DNA from 2 places in the Streptomyces sp. LS-MS-L19 genome. Region 2 is predicted to be linked to the other one. Evidence: riboswitches for the same ligand, from Rfam matches in the RefSeq annotation. Region 2 holds a riboswitch; the other holds the start of a gene.

Region 1 (7,632 bases), 3.0 Mb from region 2:
GGTCAGCCGAGGTCGACCTCGGGGTACAGCGGGAAGCCGGCCACGAGGTCGGTGGCCCGGTGGGAGATCTCGTCCGCGACCTTCGCATCGAGGATGTGCGCGGCCTTGGACGGGGCGCCCGACTTGGTGGTGCCGGGCTCCGTGGTGGTGAGGACACGGTCGATGAGTCCGGCGACCTCGTCCATCTCGGCGGTGCCGAGGCCCCGGGTGGTCAGGGCGGGGGTGCCGATGCGGATGCCGGAGGTGTACCAGGCGCCGTTCGGGTCGGCCGGGATCGCGTTGCGGTTGGTGACGATGCCCGACTCCAGCAGGGCGGCCTCGGCCTGGCGGCCGGTGAGGCCGTAGGAGGAGGAGACGTCGATCAGGTTGAGGTGGTTGTCGGTGCCGCCGGTGACCAGGGTGGCGCCGCGGCGCATCAGGCCCTCGGCCAGGGCGCGGGAGTTGTCGACGATGCGCTGGGCGTAGTCCTGGAAGGAGGGCTGACGCGCTTCGGCGAGGGCGACGGCCTTGGCGGCCATGACGTGCGGGAGCGGGCCGCCGAGGACCATCGGGCAGCCGCGGTCGACCTGGTCCTTGAGGGAGTCGTCGCACAGCACCATGCCGCCGCGCGGGCCCCGCAGGGACTTGTGGGTGGTGGTGGTGACGATCTGGGCGTGCGGGACCGGGTCGAAGTCGCCGGTGAGGACCTTGCCGGCGACGAGACCGGCGAAGTGGGCCATGTCGACCATGAGGGTCGCGCCGACCTCGTCGGCGATCTCCCGCATGATCCGGAAGTTGACCAGCCGCGGATAGGCCGAGTAGCCGGCCACGATGATGAGCGGCTTGAACTCGCGGGCCGAGGCGCGCAGAGCGTCGTAGTCGACGAGTCCGGTGGCGGGGTCGGTGCCGTAGGAGCGCTGGTCGAACATCTTGCCGGAGATGTTCGGGCGGAAGCCGTGGGTGAGGTGGCCGCCGGCGTCCAGGGACATGCCGAGCATGCGCTGGTTGCCGAAGGCCTGGCGGAGCTCGGCCCAGTCGGCGTCGGAGAGGTCGTTGACCTGGCGGACGCCGGCCTTCTCCAGGGCGGGGACCTCGACGCGCTGGGCGAGGACGGACCAGAAGGCGACGAGGTTGGCGTCGATGCCGGAGTGCGGCTGGACGTAGGCGTGGCGGGCGCCGAAGAGCTCCTTGGCGTGCTCGGCGGCCAGGGATTCGACGGTGTCCACGTTGCGACAGCCGGCGTAGAAACGGCGGCCGACGGTGCCCTCGGCGTACTTGTCGCTGAACCAGTTGCCCATCGCGAGGAGCGTGGCCGGGGAGGCGTAGTTCTCGGAGGCGATCAGCTTGAGCATCTCGCGCTGGTCGTGGACCTCCTGGCCGATGGCGTCGGCGACGCGCGGCTCGACGGCGCGGATCACGTCGAGGGCGGCGCGGAAGGCCGTGGACTCGGGGGACAGGGGCTGCTGCTCTGACATGGCGGCCTCCGGGCTGCGTGGCTTGAAGCGGTCACGGATCACGGTTCGGCCCAGGCGCACGGCACTTGGTCATTCACAGGCCGCTCCCCGATGGTCCGTCCCATCCCAGCGCGCCAGTCACGGCCTGCCGGCCAGCCTACCGGGCAGGCCGTTCGGCTCCCGGGTGGCGTCCACCATGCGAGCGACGGCAGCGAGGCCCGGGTGGGGCGTGTGGGACTCGCTGCCGTGGTGGTGGACGACGTCAGAACAGCAGGTCGGCGAGGCGGTCGATCTGGTCGGGGTCCGAGGCCCAGCAGTAGAGCATCACCTCGTCGGCGCCGATGCCGAAGTAGGCGTCGGTGGTCTCGCGGATCTGTTGCGGGGTGGTGAGCAGGCCGGCCTCCATGTACTCGACGTGGCCGCTGAAGGCGTAGTAGTCGCGGAGGTTGCGGCGGGCCAGGTCCAGGGTGGTGTCCGGGCCGAGGGCGACGTTCGCCTGGGCGACCAGGCGGGGGCGGCCGGGGCGGTCGTGCTTCTGCCAGGCCGTGGTGGCGTCGCGGAACAGGTTGGCCATGAAGGAGGGGGGCAGGGCGGCGCCGAGGAAGCCGTCGCCGAAGCGGCCCACGCGTTCGAGGGCGGCAGGGGCGAAGCCGCCGAAGAGGACCTCCGGGCCGCCGGGGGTCGCGGGGGCGGGGCCGATGGGGCCGGCTCCTTCGCCGTACGGTTCGCCGGACCAGGTGCGGCGCAACCGGGTCATCTGTTCGTCGAGGCGGCGGCCCCGGCGGTGGAGGTCGATTCCGGCGGCCAGGCAGTCGTCCTCGCGGCCGCCGACGCCGATGCCGAGGGTGAAGCGGCCGCCCGAGAGGCGGTCCAGGGTCGCGGTCTGCTTGGCGAGCACGGCGGTGTTGTGGTGGGGGGCGAGGAGCACCTCGGTCTGGACGCGGATGCGGGACGTGGCGCCGGCCAGTGTGGCGAGGGTGACGAGGGGCTCGGGGTTGTCGTAGACGAGGCGGTCGAGCAGGCCGAGGGTGCGGAAGGGGCTGGTGTCGGCGCGCCGGGCCCAGGTGAGCAGCTGGGCGGGGTCGTCGATGGGCAGGCCGAGGCCGATGTTCATGGAAGGGTCCTCCGGAGGGCGTACGGGATCCGCCGGTCGGCCGGATCCGGTGCCGCCCCTCCGTGGCTCCGCGCGCTGTGCGCGGGCCTGCTCCCGTTCTGCGGCGTGGTTCTGGAGAGCGTGTGCGTCAGAGTGCGCCGACCGTAGCGCGACGGGACGCGAGGCGACAACGCGTTTTCAGGGACTGCGGGGACCCGACTTCGGGGACGGCGCGCGGAGACGCCCTGCCCTCCCGCACATCACCTCTCCCTTGCCGCCCACATCGGCGGCCCCCGCACCGCCCATGCGCTCGGGCCCCTCGCCGCCCGACGCTCTCGGGTCTTTCGCCGCCCCATGCTCGCGGCCCACCGACCAACCCACGCAGCCGCCGGCCGCGACGAACCACCCCACTCAACCCCGGCGCCACGACCGACCACCCCGGCTAACCGCGGCGCCCCCGGCAGAGCTCCTCCAGCACGGCTCCTTCAGCGCGGCCCCTCCGCAGGCCCGCTCCCCAGGCTCCGCCGGCGAGGTCCCTCCAGCAGGGCCCTCCTCCACCAAGCCCCTCCCCCAGCAGAGCCCCCTAACGCACCCACCCCGCCCTCACCAACATCGCCGTCCGCTCAAAGGATCACGTGCGGCAGAAACCGGGCGTACTCGTCGGTGATCAAGCCGGAGGACTCCCGGATGCCGAGGCCGGCCGACTCGTCCTCGACGACCCAGGCGCCCAGGACGACCCGGTTGCCGTCGAAGTCGGGGAGCGGGGCCAGTTCCTGGTAGCAGCACGCCTCTTCGCGGAGGGGAGAGGCGGTGCCGGGTTCGTGGACCGTGACTCCGGCGCCCTCGCGGCCCAGGAGGGGCTTGGCGACGTAGCCGGTGGTCGTGGCCAGGTCCCGGGGGCCGTCGAGGTAGGCGGGGAGGAGGTTGGGGTGGTCCGGGTACAGCTCCCAGAGGATCGCCAGGAGCGCCTTGTTGCTGAGGAGCATCTTCCAGGCGGGCTCGATCCACAGGGTGCTGCCGGTGCCGCCGCCGTTGTCGAGGCTGTCGAGGACGTGGCCGGCGAAGCGGTCGGTGGTGAGCCACTCCCAGGGGTAGAGCTTGAAGCAGCTGCGGATGAACCGGAGCTGGTTGTCGACGAAGCGGCCGGAGAGCGGGTCCCAGCCGATCTCCTCCATGGAGATCCAGGCGGTGCTCAGGCCGGCCTGATCGGCGGTCTCCTTGAGGTAGGCGACCGTCATGAGGTCCTCGCCGAGTTCGTCGGCGGAGGAGTGCGCGAAGTGCAGGGGGCTGCCGGGCGGGAGGAGGGCGGCCTGGTGCTTCCAGGCGGCGACGAGACGCTCGTGGAGGGAGTTCCACTGGTCGGCGCCCGGGAAGCGTTCCTCCATCCAGAACCACTGGGGTGAGGCGGCCTCGACGAGGGACGTGGGGGTGTCGGCGTTGTACTCCAGGAGTTTCGCCGGGCCGTCGCCGTCATGGCGGAGGTCGAAGCGGCCGTAGACGGAGGGGAGTTCGGCGCGCCGGTGCCAGGCCTCGGCGACCGCCTCGGCCACGCGCGGGTCGGTGATGCCGAGGTCGGCGAATCCGTTCGCGGTGACGATGTGGTCGGCGGCCGCGAGGCACATGCGGTGGAGGTCCTCGACGACCTCCTCCAGGGCCTCCACCTCGGGGAGCGTGAAGGAGTAGTAGGCGCTCTCGTCCCAGTAGGGGCGCAGGGAGTCGTCGGGGTGGCGGGTGAGGGGGTAGATCAGGCCCTGGGATTCGACGGTCTGCTGCCAGCCCGGGCGCGGGGTGATGGTGTGTCGGCGCATCGTGATCGGTCCGTCAGCCGCCGGAGCTGCCCTTGCCGCCACCGTCGCCGTCGCCTCCGCTGCCGAAGCCGCCGCGGTCGACTCCGCTGCCGCCGCTGCTCGACGAACCGCCGGAGCTCTTGCCGGACTTCTTGGTGAAGGAGCCGCCCGAGACCCAGCTGCCCTTCTTCTTGCCGCCGTAGTAGTAGGAGCCGTTGACGGAGGTGGTGGACTTGCAGTTCTTGTCGGCGACGACCTGGTAGCCCTTGCCGAGGGTGTAGCTGTCCCGGTCGACGCAGCGCTTGTCGGGGTCGGAGGAGCAGGCGGTGAGGGCCGCGGCGAGCAGTCCCACACTGCCGAGTGCGATGGTGCCCGAGCGGAGTTGTCGGCGTGCGTCCGCCATGTTGGTGTCTCCCCCTTGGTCAGGCCGTGGGCCTGGTGTGCGTGTCCGGCGGACAGCTTAGAGATGAGTAAGAGCCCGTCCGAATTCAACCCACCCTTCACCGCCTCCCCTAAGGTCACTTTGTGCTCTTTGGAATGGTGTGCGCCCTCGGGGCCTCGGTCTGCTTCGGCACGGCCACCGTGTTGCAGGCGATGGCGACGCGGACGGCGGATACGGGCGGCGGTGACGGCGAGGGGTCGGCGTTCGCGGTGACGCTGTTCCTGCGGGCGGTGCGCCAGTGGCGGTATCTGGCGGGGCTGGCGTTGGACGGGCTGGGATTCCTGTTGCAGATCGCCGCGTTGCGGTCGGTCCCGATCTACGCGGTGGGCGCGGCGTTGGCGTCGAGTCTCGCGGTGACCGCGGTGGTCTCGGCGCGGCTGCTGAGGGTCCGGCTGAGCGGGGCCGAGTGGGGTGCGGTCGGGGTGGTGTGCGCGGGGATGGCGCTGCTGGGGGTCGCGTCGGGGACGGAGGGGGACCGTGGCGGGCCGGCGTGGCTGGGGTACGCGATGCTCGGGACGGCGCTGGCGGTGCTGGGGGCGGCGCTGCTGGGCGGGCGGTTGCCGGAGCGGGGGCGGGCGTTGGTGCTCGGACTGGGGGCGGGGTTCGGGTTCGGGGTCGTCGAGGTGTCGGTCCGGCTCATCGACTCGTTGGCACCGTCGGATCTGGTGGCCGACCCGGCGGTCTACGCGCTCCTTGTGGGCGGGGGTGCGGCCTTCCTGTCGCTGACGTCGGCGCTGCAACGGGGTTCGGTGACCACGGCGACCGCCGGGATGGTGATCGGGGAGACGGTCTGGCCGGCGCTGGTGGGGGTGGTGTGGCTCGGGGACCGTACGCGGGAGGGGATGGCGTGGGTGGCGGTGCTGGGGTTCACGGTGGCCGTCGCGGGGGCGTTGGCGCTGGCCAGGTTCGGGGAGGCACCGGTGAATGCCGACCGGAAACAGCTTTCGTGAATTCTCGGAAAGTTACTCCGGGTACAGCTCGACAGAATGCTCCATGCCGCCCGAAAGTCCGATAAAAAGTCACGATCCGGACACTCGAAAAAACGTCGTTGATATTTGAACGTGATGTGAAGGCATTGCGTACTGGGAGGCGTGAGCAGCAATCCCGTCACCGTCACCGTGGCCTATCACGTGGTGCCGGGCCGTGAGGCCGACTTCCACTCCTGGGGTTGGGCCATGCTGGCCGCGAGTTCACAGCAGCCGGGTTTCCTGGGGGGTGGCGTCCTTGTCGACCGAGAGGCGGAGTGGCATGTGGTCTATCGCTTCGCCAGCGAGGGGACGGCCCGGGCCTGGGAGGATTCGGGGGCCCGGACGCAGTGGGACGTCAGGGTCGTGGACTTCGCCCGGCAGACGGAGCGCAGGAGCGTGCGGGGCTCCAAGGTGTGGTTCGACTCCCAGACCACGACACCGAAGGCGCCCGCACCGCCGGCGAAATGGAAACTGTGGTTCGTGAACATGAGCGCGGTTTTCCCACCGGTGCTCCTGTTCAATCTGATCGTTCTTCCTTATCTCGGCGGACTCAATCCGCTCGTCCGCACGCTGCTGTTGTGCCTGTGTGTGACGGCTCTCGTCACCTGGATTCTCATGCCCCGGCTTCAGCGTTTCTTCAAGAAATGGCTGTATCCGCCGCTCCAGGCCCTCCGCGGACGGCACAAAAGACGGACCGCATAGGTCCGGAACGAACCGAGGGAGGTGGGCGGGTGAAGACCCTGCTCATCGACAATTACGACTCGTACACGTACAACCTGTTCCAGCTGATCGCCGAGGTCAACGGCGAGGAACCGGTCGTGGTCCTCAATGACGCGGTCGACACGATTCCCCACCTCGGGGAATACCTGGCGGAGTTCGACAACGTCGTCGTGTCACCCGGCCCGGGCCATCCGGCCCAGCCGCGTGACTTCGGTCTGAGCACCGCCGTGATCGCCGAGTCGCCGATCCCCGTACTGGGCGTCTGTCTGGGGCATCAGGGCATCGCGCTCGGGGAGGGTGGCCTGGTGGGGCCCGCTCCGGAGCCGCGGCACGGACATCTGTCCGCGGTCCGGCACGACGGACGGGACCTGTTCCGGGGTCTGCCCCAGGGCTTCACCGCGGTCCGCTACCACTCGCTGGCCGTCTCCGAGCCGCTCCCCGAGACGCTGGAGGCGACCGCCTGGTCCGAGGACGGGGTGCTCATGGGGCTCAGACACCGCAGCCGGCCGCTGTGGGGTGTGCAGTTCCACCCGGAGTCCGTGCTCACCGACTACGGCCACCGCATGCTCGTCAACTTCCGCAATCTCACGGCGGAACGGGCCCGCAAGCCGCGCGCGAAGAACACCGCCGTGCCCGCGCCGGACGCGGTGCTCCCCCGGTCCGCTTCGATCATCCCCCGGCCGCGGCGGACCGCTCCCGCCTACCGGCTGCACAGTCGGCGCATCGCCGGCGCGGTCGACACCGAGGCCGCCTTCACCCGGATGTACGCGGGCTCGCCGCGGGCGTTCTGGCTGGACAGCGCGCTGGTCGAGGAGGGGCGGGCGCGGTTCTCGTTCTTCGGTGACGACAGTGGGCCGCTCGCGGAGTTCGTCCGGTACGACGTCGACAGCGGGCGGTGCGAGATCGAGCGGGCCGGGCGGCCCACGCGGAAGGTCGCGGCGAGTGTCTTCGACTATCTGGGGCGGCAGTTGACGAGCCGCCGGGTGGACGGGTCCGGGCTGCCCTTCGACTTCACCGGCGGTTATGTCGGCTACTTCGGCTACGAGATGAAGGGCGACTGCGGTTCGCCGAACCGGCACTCCTCCGAAGTCCCGGACGCCTGCTGGCTGTTCGCGGACCGGCTGATCGCCGTGGACCATCTGAGGAGGTTCACCTACGCGGTCTGCCTCGCCGAGGACACCCCGCAGGC
Region 2 (7,632 bases):
GCTCGGCAACTACCCCGCCGAGTCCTGCGGGATCTGCATCATGTGGGGCCAGAACATCACCTCGAACGGGGCGGTGAAGGCAGGCCAGTACGACTTCTGGCACAACAACTACGGCCTCCAGGACTACTTCCTGGCCACCGCCCAGAAGACCATGACGTACATCAAGGCCAACCTCAGTGCCGAGGAGTTCGCCGGCGTGGTCGGCTTCGACCCCTACAACGAGCCCTACGCGGGCAAGTACGACTCCGGCCAGAACAGCCGCACCTGGGAACGGGACGTGCTGTGGCCCTTCTACGTGAAGTTCCGGGCCCGGATGGACGCGGCCGGCTGGACGGACAAGCCCGCCATGGTCGAGCCGAACCTCTTCTGGAACGGCAACGTCAGCAAGGAGGAGGGCGGGCTGCTGGACGCGGGCACGATCGGCTCCCGGTACGTCTTCAACACCCACTTCTACGACCAGAAGGCCATCTCCGGCATCCTGATGTGGGGCAACGCCTCGGACGGCCAGTACGTGGGCGACTTCGGCACGGTCCGCGACCGGGCCACGGCGCTCGGGACCACGTCCGTGGTCAGCGAGTTCGGGCACCCGCTGAACGGCTCCACCGCCGGAAAGGCGCCGACCGTCCTCAAGGCCATGTACCAGGCCCTCGACTCCCGGGTGAAGGGCGCCAACTGGTGGTCCACGCCCGCGAGTTCGGGGCCGGTGCTGTCCGGGTCCCAATGGCAGTGGGACATCTACAACGGCCGCCACCACGAGCTGATGAACGACAACCCCGACAAGGTCATGACCTCGGGTGACGCCTGGAACGACGAGGACCTGTCGGCCGTGAAGCTCGACGACTCCGGTACGGCGGTGCTCCGCCAGGACGCCCGGCTGCTCGACCGGATCTACCCGAGCGCCACCTCCGGTTCCACGGTCGCCTTCACCTACGAGGACCGCTCACGCGACGGCTCCACCACCCTGACCTGGAACCCGGTGCCCAGCAGCCTGCCGAACGTGGCGTCGCTGGTCGGCTCCGGCCAGTACTCGCTGCTGGTGTGGCGCTCGGGCAGCGGTTCGGCACCCACCGAACTCCATCTCCCCGCCTCCTTCCCGACCGCGACGACCACGGTCGTCTCCGACCTGGGCACGGTCTACGGCCCGCCGGCGTACACCTCGTCCACCCCGATCGGTGCCGCTCCCGAACCGGGCGGCACGGGCAGCCGCCGGCTCCTGCTCACCGACGCGGACTCCGGCGCCCTGCACTACGCGCTGGTGACCAACGGGTCGACCTCGCCGTCCACGTCCCTGCTCAGCGCGGCCAGGTCCGAACTCGCCACGTGGGTGAGCCAGAAACTGGGCTGACGCCCACGGCGCGTGGAAGGCGGGCCGGGCGCGTCTCGATGACGGGGCGCACCCGGCCCGGCTGCGTCTTCTGCGCTACGGCGGCCGACAGTGCCGCTGACTTCGCCGGGACGGGGTCGGTCGGCCGGCTCGCCCTGCTGGCCGCGCTGTGTGTCGCCTTCCCCGACGCACTGCGCCTCGGCGCGCTGCTGCCGGACGCGGCGGCCGGTCCGCTGCTGCTGGGGCACACGCCGCTCCGGCATCCGTCCTCTTCGCCAGTGCCGCAGTGCCCCTCCCGTTCCCGCCCCGCCGGGGCAACGCCCGCGCGGGCACCCCGGCGGTGGGGCTGCACGCCGGGATGCCCGCGGTCTCGGTGCCGGTGTCGGCTGACGGGTCCTACGAGGCCGGGCTCGTCCAGTTCGCGGCCACGTGACCGAGGCGCACCCGCTGCGGGTGGTCGCCCACCGCCACCGACGCCGTCTTCTGCCCGGTCGCGAAGTCGATCGCGGTGACCTGGTCGGCACCGCTCTCGGAGATCACACAGCTCTTGCCGTCACCGCTGACGGTCGCCCAGTACGGCTTCGAGGCGGGGACCAGCGGGCCCTCCTGGAGGGTGGTGCGGTTGACCACCGTCGCGTAGTCGTCCATCGTGCCCGCGACACACAGCTTGCTGCCGTCCGGGCTCATGGAAATGCCGTGGTGGCGCGAGTCGTTGACCATGGTGGTGCGGTCGTCGCTGGTCGCCGGGTTCTTCGGCAGGGTCTTGGTGCGGGTGATCTTGTCCGTGGCCACGTCGTACTCGAAGAAGCCGTTGAAGAACGACACCTGGAAGTACAGCTTGGACTCGTCGGGCGAGAACACCGCCGGCCGGACCGCGTCCGAGTAGTCCGTGAGACCGATCGCGTTCAGCTTGTCCCGCATGTCGATGGTCTTGACCTGCTTGTACGTGGTCGCGTCCACCACCGTGATATGCCGGTCGCCCTTCGTCCAGTCCAGCCACGGGGCGTCGGAGTCGGTGTTCACGTCACCGATCGCCATGTTCCAGATGTACTTGCCGTCCTTGGTGAAGATGTTCTCGTGCGGCTTGTCACCGGTGGCGAAGGACCCGAGCTGCTGACCGGTGTTGATGTTCAGCACGTGCACGGTGTTCGCGGTCGAGGCGGACACCGCGACCCGGGTGCCGTCGGGGGACACCGCCATGTGGTCCGCGCGGTAACCGGAGACCTTGAAGCGCCAGTTGATGTTCCCGGTGGCCAGGTCGATGGACACGACGTCCGCGAAGCTGGGCCGCGAGACGACCACGGACTTGCCGTCCGGGGTGGAGTACATGTCGTCGACGAACTGGTCGTGGCCCTCGCCGACGCTGTTGCGGATCGCCATGAAGTAGATCCACTTGATCGGGTCGGCGTTGATCTCCGCCATCCGGGCGTCCTTGTCGGGGATGACGTTGATCCGGCCGATCTTCGCCAGGTCGCCGGACGACTTGATGACGTCGGCGGTGCCGTCCCAGTTGTTGCCCACGAACAGCACCTCGCGCAGGGCGGCGGAGTCCGCGGCGGAGGCCGCGGTCGCGGGGGCGGTGACGGTCAGGACGACGGCGGCGGCCATGGCACACAGGTGTCTGGGGCGGATAGCGGGCATGACGGGTCTCCCTCTGGGCGGCTCGTGACGTGGGCATGCCAGGGCGGCGAATCTGAAGATGCGTGCTTTCAGAGTGAACTTACTGCAAAGTAAGGAAGGGGCGCCCTTCTCCACAAGACTGCGTACACGACAAAATTGGCGCTCATACGGGAGGCCGGACGTTCCGGCCCGAACGGGAGGTGCGGTGACGGGCAGGCTCAGGGCCCCGACCGGTCGCTACGGCGGCAAGACCGCCGCGGAGCGGCAGGCCGAGCGCCGCCGCCGTTTCCTGGACGCGGCACTCCAGCTCTTCGGGGACACGCCGGGCTACCGCGCCACGACCGTCGCCGCCCTCAGCGAGGCCGCGGGCCTGTCCACACGCCAGTTCTACGAGGAGTTCCGCACCCTCGAGGACGTCCTCGCCGCGCTCCATCTCGAAGTCAACGACTGGGCGACGGCGGCCGTGCTGGAGGCGGTGGCCGATGCGGACCAGCTGCCGCTGGCCGAGCGGGCGGCGGCCATCTTCCGCGCGTACGCGGCCAACGTGACCTCCGATCCCCGGCGGGTGCGGATCACGTTCGTGGAGATCATCGGGGTCAGCGCGAGGCTGGAGGAGCAGCGGCTGGCCCGTCGGGCGCACTGGGTCGACCTCGTGTGCGCCGAGGCGGAACGGGCGGTGGCCCGGGGTGAGGCCGCACCGCGTGACTTCCGGCTCGCGGCGACGGCGTTCATCGGCAGCGTGAACGGCCTGCTGCACGACTGGAACGCGGGGTGGGTGGACGCGACCCTGGACGAGGTCGTGGAGGAACTGGTGCGCCAGCTGCTGGGGATTCTGCGGCCGCCGGGGTGGGGCGCGGTCTGAGATCAGTGCGGGTGGTGGGTGCGGCGCTGTCGTGGCCGGTCACGCAGTTCCCCGCGCCCCTGGCGGCACCTCCGCTCACCTCCTCAGTCCGTTCACCGCCTCCACTACCGGTGCCACGCCGTCCTCCTCGCGGATGTGCTTCCCCAGCGCCTGCGCCCTCGCCCGACATCCGGCGTCCCGCGTCGCCCGGGTCAGTGCCGTGGCCAGCGTGGTGGCGGTCAGGCGTCTCAGAGGGAGTGCGCTCGGGGCCACGCCCAGCGCCACCAGCCGCGCCGCCCAGAAGCTCTCGTCGAACTGGATCGGCACCGGGACCGCCGGGACACCGGCGCGCAGGCCCGCCGCCGTGGTGCCCGCGCCCGCGTGGTGGACCACCGCGGCCATGTGCGGGAAGAGCGCCGAGTGCGGTACCTCGTCGATCGTCAGCATGTCGTCCCCCGTCGCCGCCAGGCCCGCCCACCCGCGCTGGATCACACCGCGCAGCCCGGCCAGGCGCAGCGCCCGCACGATCTCGGCGCTGACCCGGGCGGGATCGGGCACGGTCGCGCTGCCCAGCCCCACGAAGACCGGCGGCGGACCCGCGTCGACGAACTTCCGCACCTCGTCGGGAAGCGGTTCGTCCCCGTCGTACGGCCACCAGTAGCCCGCCACCTCGAGGCCGCGCCGCCAGTCCCGGGGCCGGGCGACCACGCGCGGGCTGAATCCGTGCAGGACCGGCCAGCCCTGCCGGTCCCTGGCCCGCAGCGCCGCGGCTGTACCCATGGGTGGCAGGCCCAGGTGGCTGCGTACTGGGGGCAGGGCCGCGGCGAAGACCTGCTCCACCGCCAGGTTCAGGCCGATCCCGGCGACCCGGTTGCCGAGCGCGCCCCAGGAGCCGATGCCCAGCATGGGCGGCGCGAACTCCCTGGTGGCGGCGAGGGGTTGGAGATGGAGACCCAGGCTGGGCAGTCCCAGGCCCTGGGCGACGGCGTGCCCCAGCGGGGCGACCGACCCGGACAGGAGCAGTGCGTCCCCTGCCCGCGCCGCGGTCACCAACTCGTCGGCCATCTCCACGGCCAGGGCCCGGGCCATCGCGACCACCCGCACCAGCTTGCCCACGCCCGTCGTACTGCGATGCAGGGCCCGTCCCCGCGAGGACTCCAGCTCCGCCCGCGGATCGACCGGCAGGGCGTGGAACCCCAGGCCGGCCCGGGCCGCCAGGGGCGCGAAACGGCTGTGGGTGACCAGGGTGACCTCGTGCCCCGCCCGCGCCAGACCGTGCCCCAGGCCGGTGAAGGGGGCCACGTCGCCCCGGGAACCCGCTGTCATGATCGCTACCCGCACGCCGGACAGTATGGCGTCGCGCCCCGGAGCCCGGTGCGAACGACCCGTGCATACCGGCCAGTTCACCCTGCCGCAGCCGTTGACTTCACCCTCGTGCGAACGCTGAGCGGGATTGGCTCTGCCGGGCGGCCGCCGTCACCGTCTGCTCCAGCAGCGTGGCGATGGTCATCGGACCGACCCCGCCCGGCACCGGGGTGATCAGCGAGGCCCGCTCCACCGCGGAGTCGAAGTCCACGTCACCGACGTTCCCCGCGTTGTAGCCGGCGTCGATCACCACCGCGCCCGGCTTGATGTCCTGGCCCCGGATCAGCCGGGGGCGGCCCACCGCGGCGACCACGATGTCCGCCTCGCGCACGGCAGCCGACAGGTCGCTCGTGCGGGAGTGGCAGTAGGTCACCGTGGCGTCCCGGGCGAGCAGCAGCATGCCGGCCGGCTTGCCGAGGATGGCGCTGCGGCCCACGACCACGGCCCGCTTGCCGGCCGGGTCGACGTCGTACTCGTCGAGGAGCCGCATGATCCCGCCGGGCGTGCACGACACGAAGCCCGGCAGTCCGAAACTCATCGTCGCGAAGGAGGCGAAGGTGACGCCGTCGACGTCCTTCTCCGGAGCGATCGCCTCGAACGCCGCCCGTTCGTCGACGTGCGGGCCCATCGGATGCTGGAGCAGGATGCCGTGCACGGTCGGGTCGGCCGACAACTCCCGCAGGGTGCGGACCAGTTCCTCGGTGGTGGTGGCCTCGGGCAGTTCCACGTGCCGCGACTCGATGCCGGCCGTGCGGCAGCGGTTCCGCTTCATCCGGACATACGTGACGGAGGCCGGGTCCTCGCCGACCAGGACCGTTGCGAGACAGGGCGCCTGACCCGTGCGTGCCGTGAGATCGGCCGCCTTCCTGGCGGTTTCCTCGACGATCCGCCGGGCGAGCCCGGTGCCGTCCATGAGCCGTGCCTGCGACATGTTCCCACTCCTGAGCCGATCGAAGGAATCGCCCAGGCGCACGGCATCGGGTGTGCGGACCGCTCCACGGTGGTGCTCCACCTCAGCGCCAGTCACGGTCCGGTCAACAGATTAACCGACCGTCCGCCGAGGTCAGGACCCGCTCTCCTGGGGCGCGGCCGTCGGATCGGTCCCGGCGAGGAAGCCGGTCGCCTGGGCGTGCACGGAGCCCATGCCGAGCGCCCCGGCCCAGCGGGCGATCTCCCGGGCCAGCGCCGTCGCCCCGGCCTCGTCGCCCGCGTCCCGGGCCAGTACCGCGAGGAGCAGCTGCTGGGTGAGCACCCCGGGGACCATCCCGGCCCGCGCGCCGAGCGCGGTGGCCCGCTCCCAGCGCTCCAGGGCGCGGCCATGATCGCCGTCGTCGTGGTCGTGGTCGCCGAGGTGCCGCAACGCCTCCCGGGCCAGCAGGTCGTCCCCGCCCGTCTCGCCCGCGCTTAGGGCGGCCTCGTAGTGGGCGGGCGCGGCGGTGCGCTCGGCGAAGAGGTTGTCGGCGATCAGCCCCAGGTACATCGAGGCCCAGCCCCGCCGCACCTCGTCAGGACCGTCCTCGCGCAGTGCGAGCGCGCGGCGCCGGAGGCCGGTGAGCGCCTCGGGGTCCTTGCCCTGGGGGCCGGGCCGGAAGGTGCCGTCGCCACGCAGCAGGCGGAGGTAGTCGTGCCGCAGCCGTACGAAACCGAGGTCCCAGTCGAAGCCCGGGTCCCGGCCTGTGCCCGAGCCCCCGTCCGTGCCCGGCGTCTGCTTCTCCGCGTGCTCGGCACGGGCCGCCGTGAGGGCCGTACCTCCGAACCAGTCGCTCTGCAGGGCGACTTCGGCGGCGGCCAAGGCCAGCCGGGCCCGGTCCCCAGGTGTCGCGCAGCTCGCCGAGTCCAGGAGGCGCAGCGCCCGCTCCCATCGGCCCGCGAGGGACAACTCGCGGGCGGCAGCGAGGAGTTCGTCGAGTTCGACGGCAGTGCTCGTGGTGTTCGTCCTGGCAGTCCTGGCAGTCCTTGCAGTCATGGCAGGGGAAAGTAGTCAGACGAAAAACCATCCACAAGAAAACCATTGCAGGGGGCGGGTAATGCGGGACTCGGTCGACCGGCACGTCGAGGTGTGGGCCAGGGAGCTCGACTGGATGGACCCGGTCAAGGAGGCGATCTTCGCGCGGCTGGCCATCCTGGCCCGGCACGCCTCCCAGGCCCGCCGTGCCACCCTCGACTCCGACGGTCTGCGGAACTGGCAGTACAAGGTGCTGCTGACCCTGCGCCGGCTCGGACCGCCGTACACCGGAAACCCCTCACTGCTCGCCGACCACCTCGGCCTGACCCGGGGCGCGCTCTCGGCCCGGCTGGCGCCGCTGGAGGAGGCCGGGCTGATCGTCCGGACACACGAGGACGCCGACCGGCGCAGGGTGCGGGTCCGGCTCACCGACGCCGGGCATGCCGCGTTCGAGCAGCAGGTCGCCGCGGAGGAAGCGGACGAACTCGCCCTGCTCGCGGCGCTGACCCCGGCGGAGCGGGTCACCCTCGCGGACCT

The links. A riboswitch is a leader RNA that binds a small molecule or an ion and turns the genes downstream of it on or off. The one in region 2 is predicted to bind ZMP and ZTP.
Region 1: it holds a riboswitch for ZMP and ZTP, as region 2 does, so the genes downstream of both, AC2XR2_RS27700 (glycine hydroxymethyltransferase) here and AC2XR2_RS40935 (bifunctional 5,10-methylenetetrahydrofolate dehydrogenase/5,10-methenyltetrahydrofolate cyclohydrolase) in region 2, are expected to answer to the same signal.

What each region holds. Positions count from the first base shown of each region.
Region 1 is NZ_JBYCLL010000001.1:6,179,667-6,187,298, reverse strand. It holds gene AC2XR2_RS27700 (glycine hydroxymethyltransferase) at 3-1,454, opposite strand; ZMP/ZTP riboswitch at 1,496-1,585, opposite strand; gene AC2XR2_RS27695 (LLM class flavin-dependent oxidoreductase) at 1,696-2,547, opposite strand; gene AC2XR2_RS27690 (glutathionylspermidine synthase family protein) at 3,150-4,334, opposite strand; gene AC2XR2_RS27685 (hypothetical protein) at 4,348-4,716, opposite strand; gene AC2XR2_RS27680 (hypothetical protein) at 4,851-5,705, shown strand; gene AC2XR2_RS27675 (putative antibiotic biosynthesis monooxygenase) at 5,847-6,425, shown strand; gene pabB (aminodeoxychorismate synthase component I) at 6,455-7,632, shown strand, end outside.
Region 2 is NZ_JBYCLL010000001.1:9,164,992-9,172,623, forward strand. It holds gene AC2XR2_RS40910 (glycoside hydrolase family 5 protein) at 1-1,345, shown strand, start outside; gene AC2XR2_RS40915 (hypothetical protein) at 1,611-1,757, shown strand; gene AC2XR2_RS40920 (YncE family protein) at 1,721-2,965, opposite strand; gene AC2XR2_RS40925 (TetR/AcrR family transcriptional regulator) at 3,150-3,806, shown strand; gene AC2XR2_RS40930 (glycosyltransferase) at 3,882-5,111, opposite strand; gene AC2XR2_RS40935 (bifunctional 5,10-methylenetetrahydrofolate dehydrogenase/5,10-methenyltetrahydrofolate cyclohydrolase) at 5,212-6,081, opposite strand; ZMP/ZTP riboswitch at 6,105-6,187, opposite strand; gene AC2XR2_RS40940 (hypothetical protein) at 6,214-7,116, opposite strand; gene AC2XR2_RS40945 (MarR family winged helix-turn-helix transcriptional regulator) at 7,178-7,632, shown strand, end outside.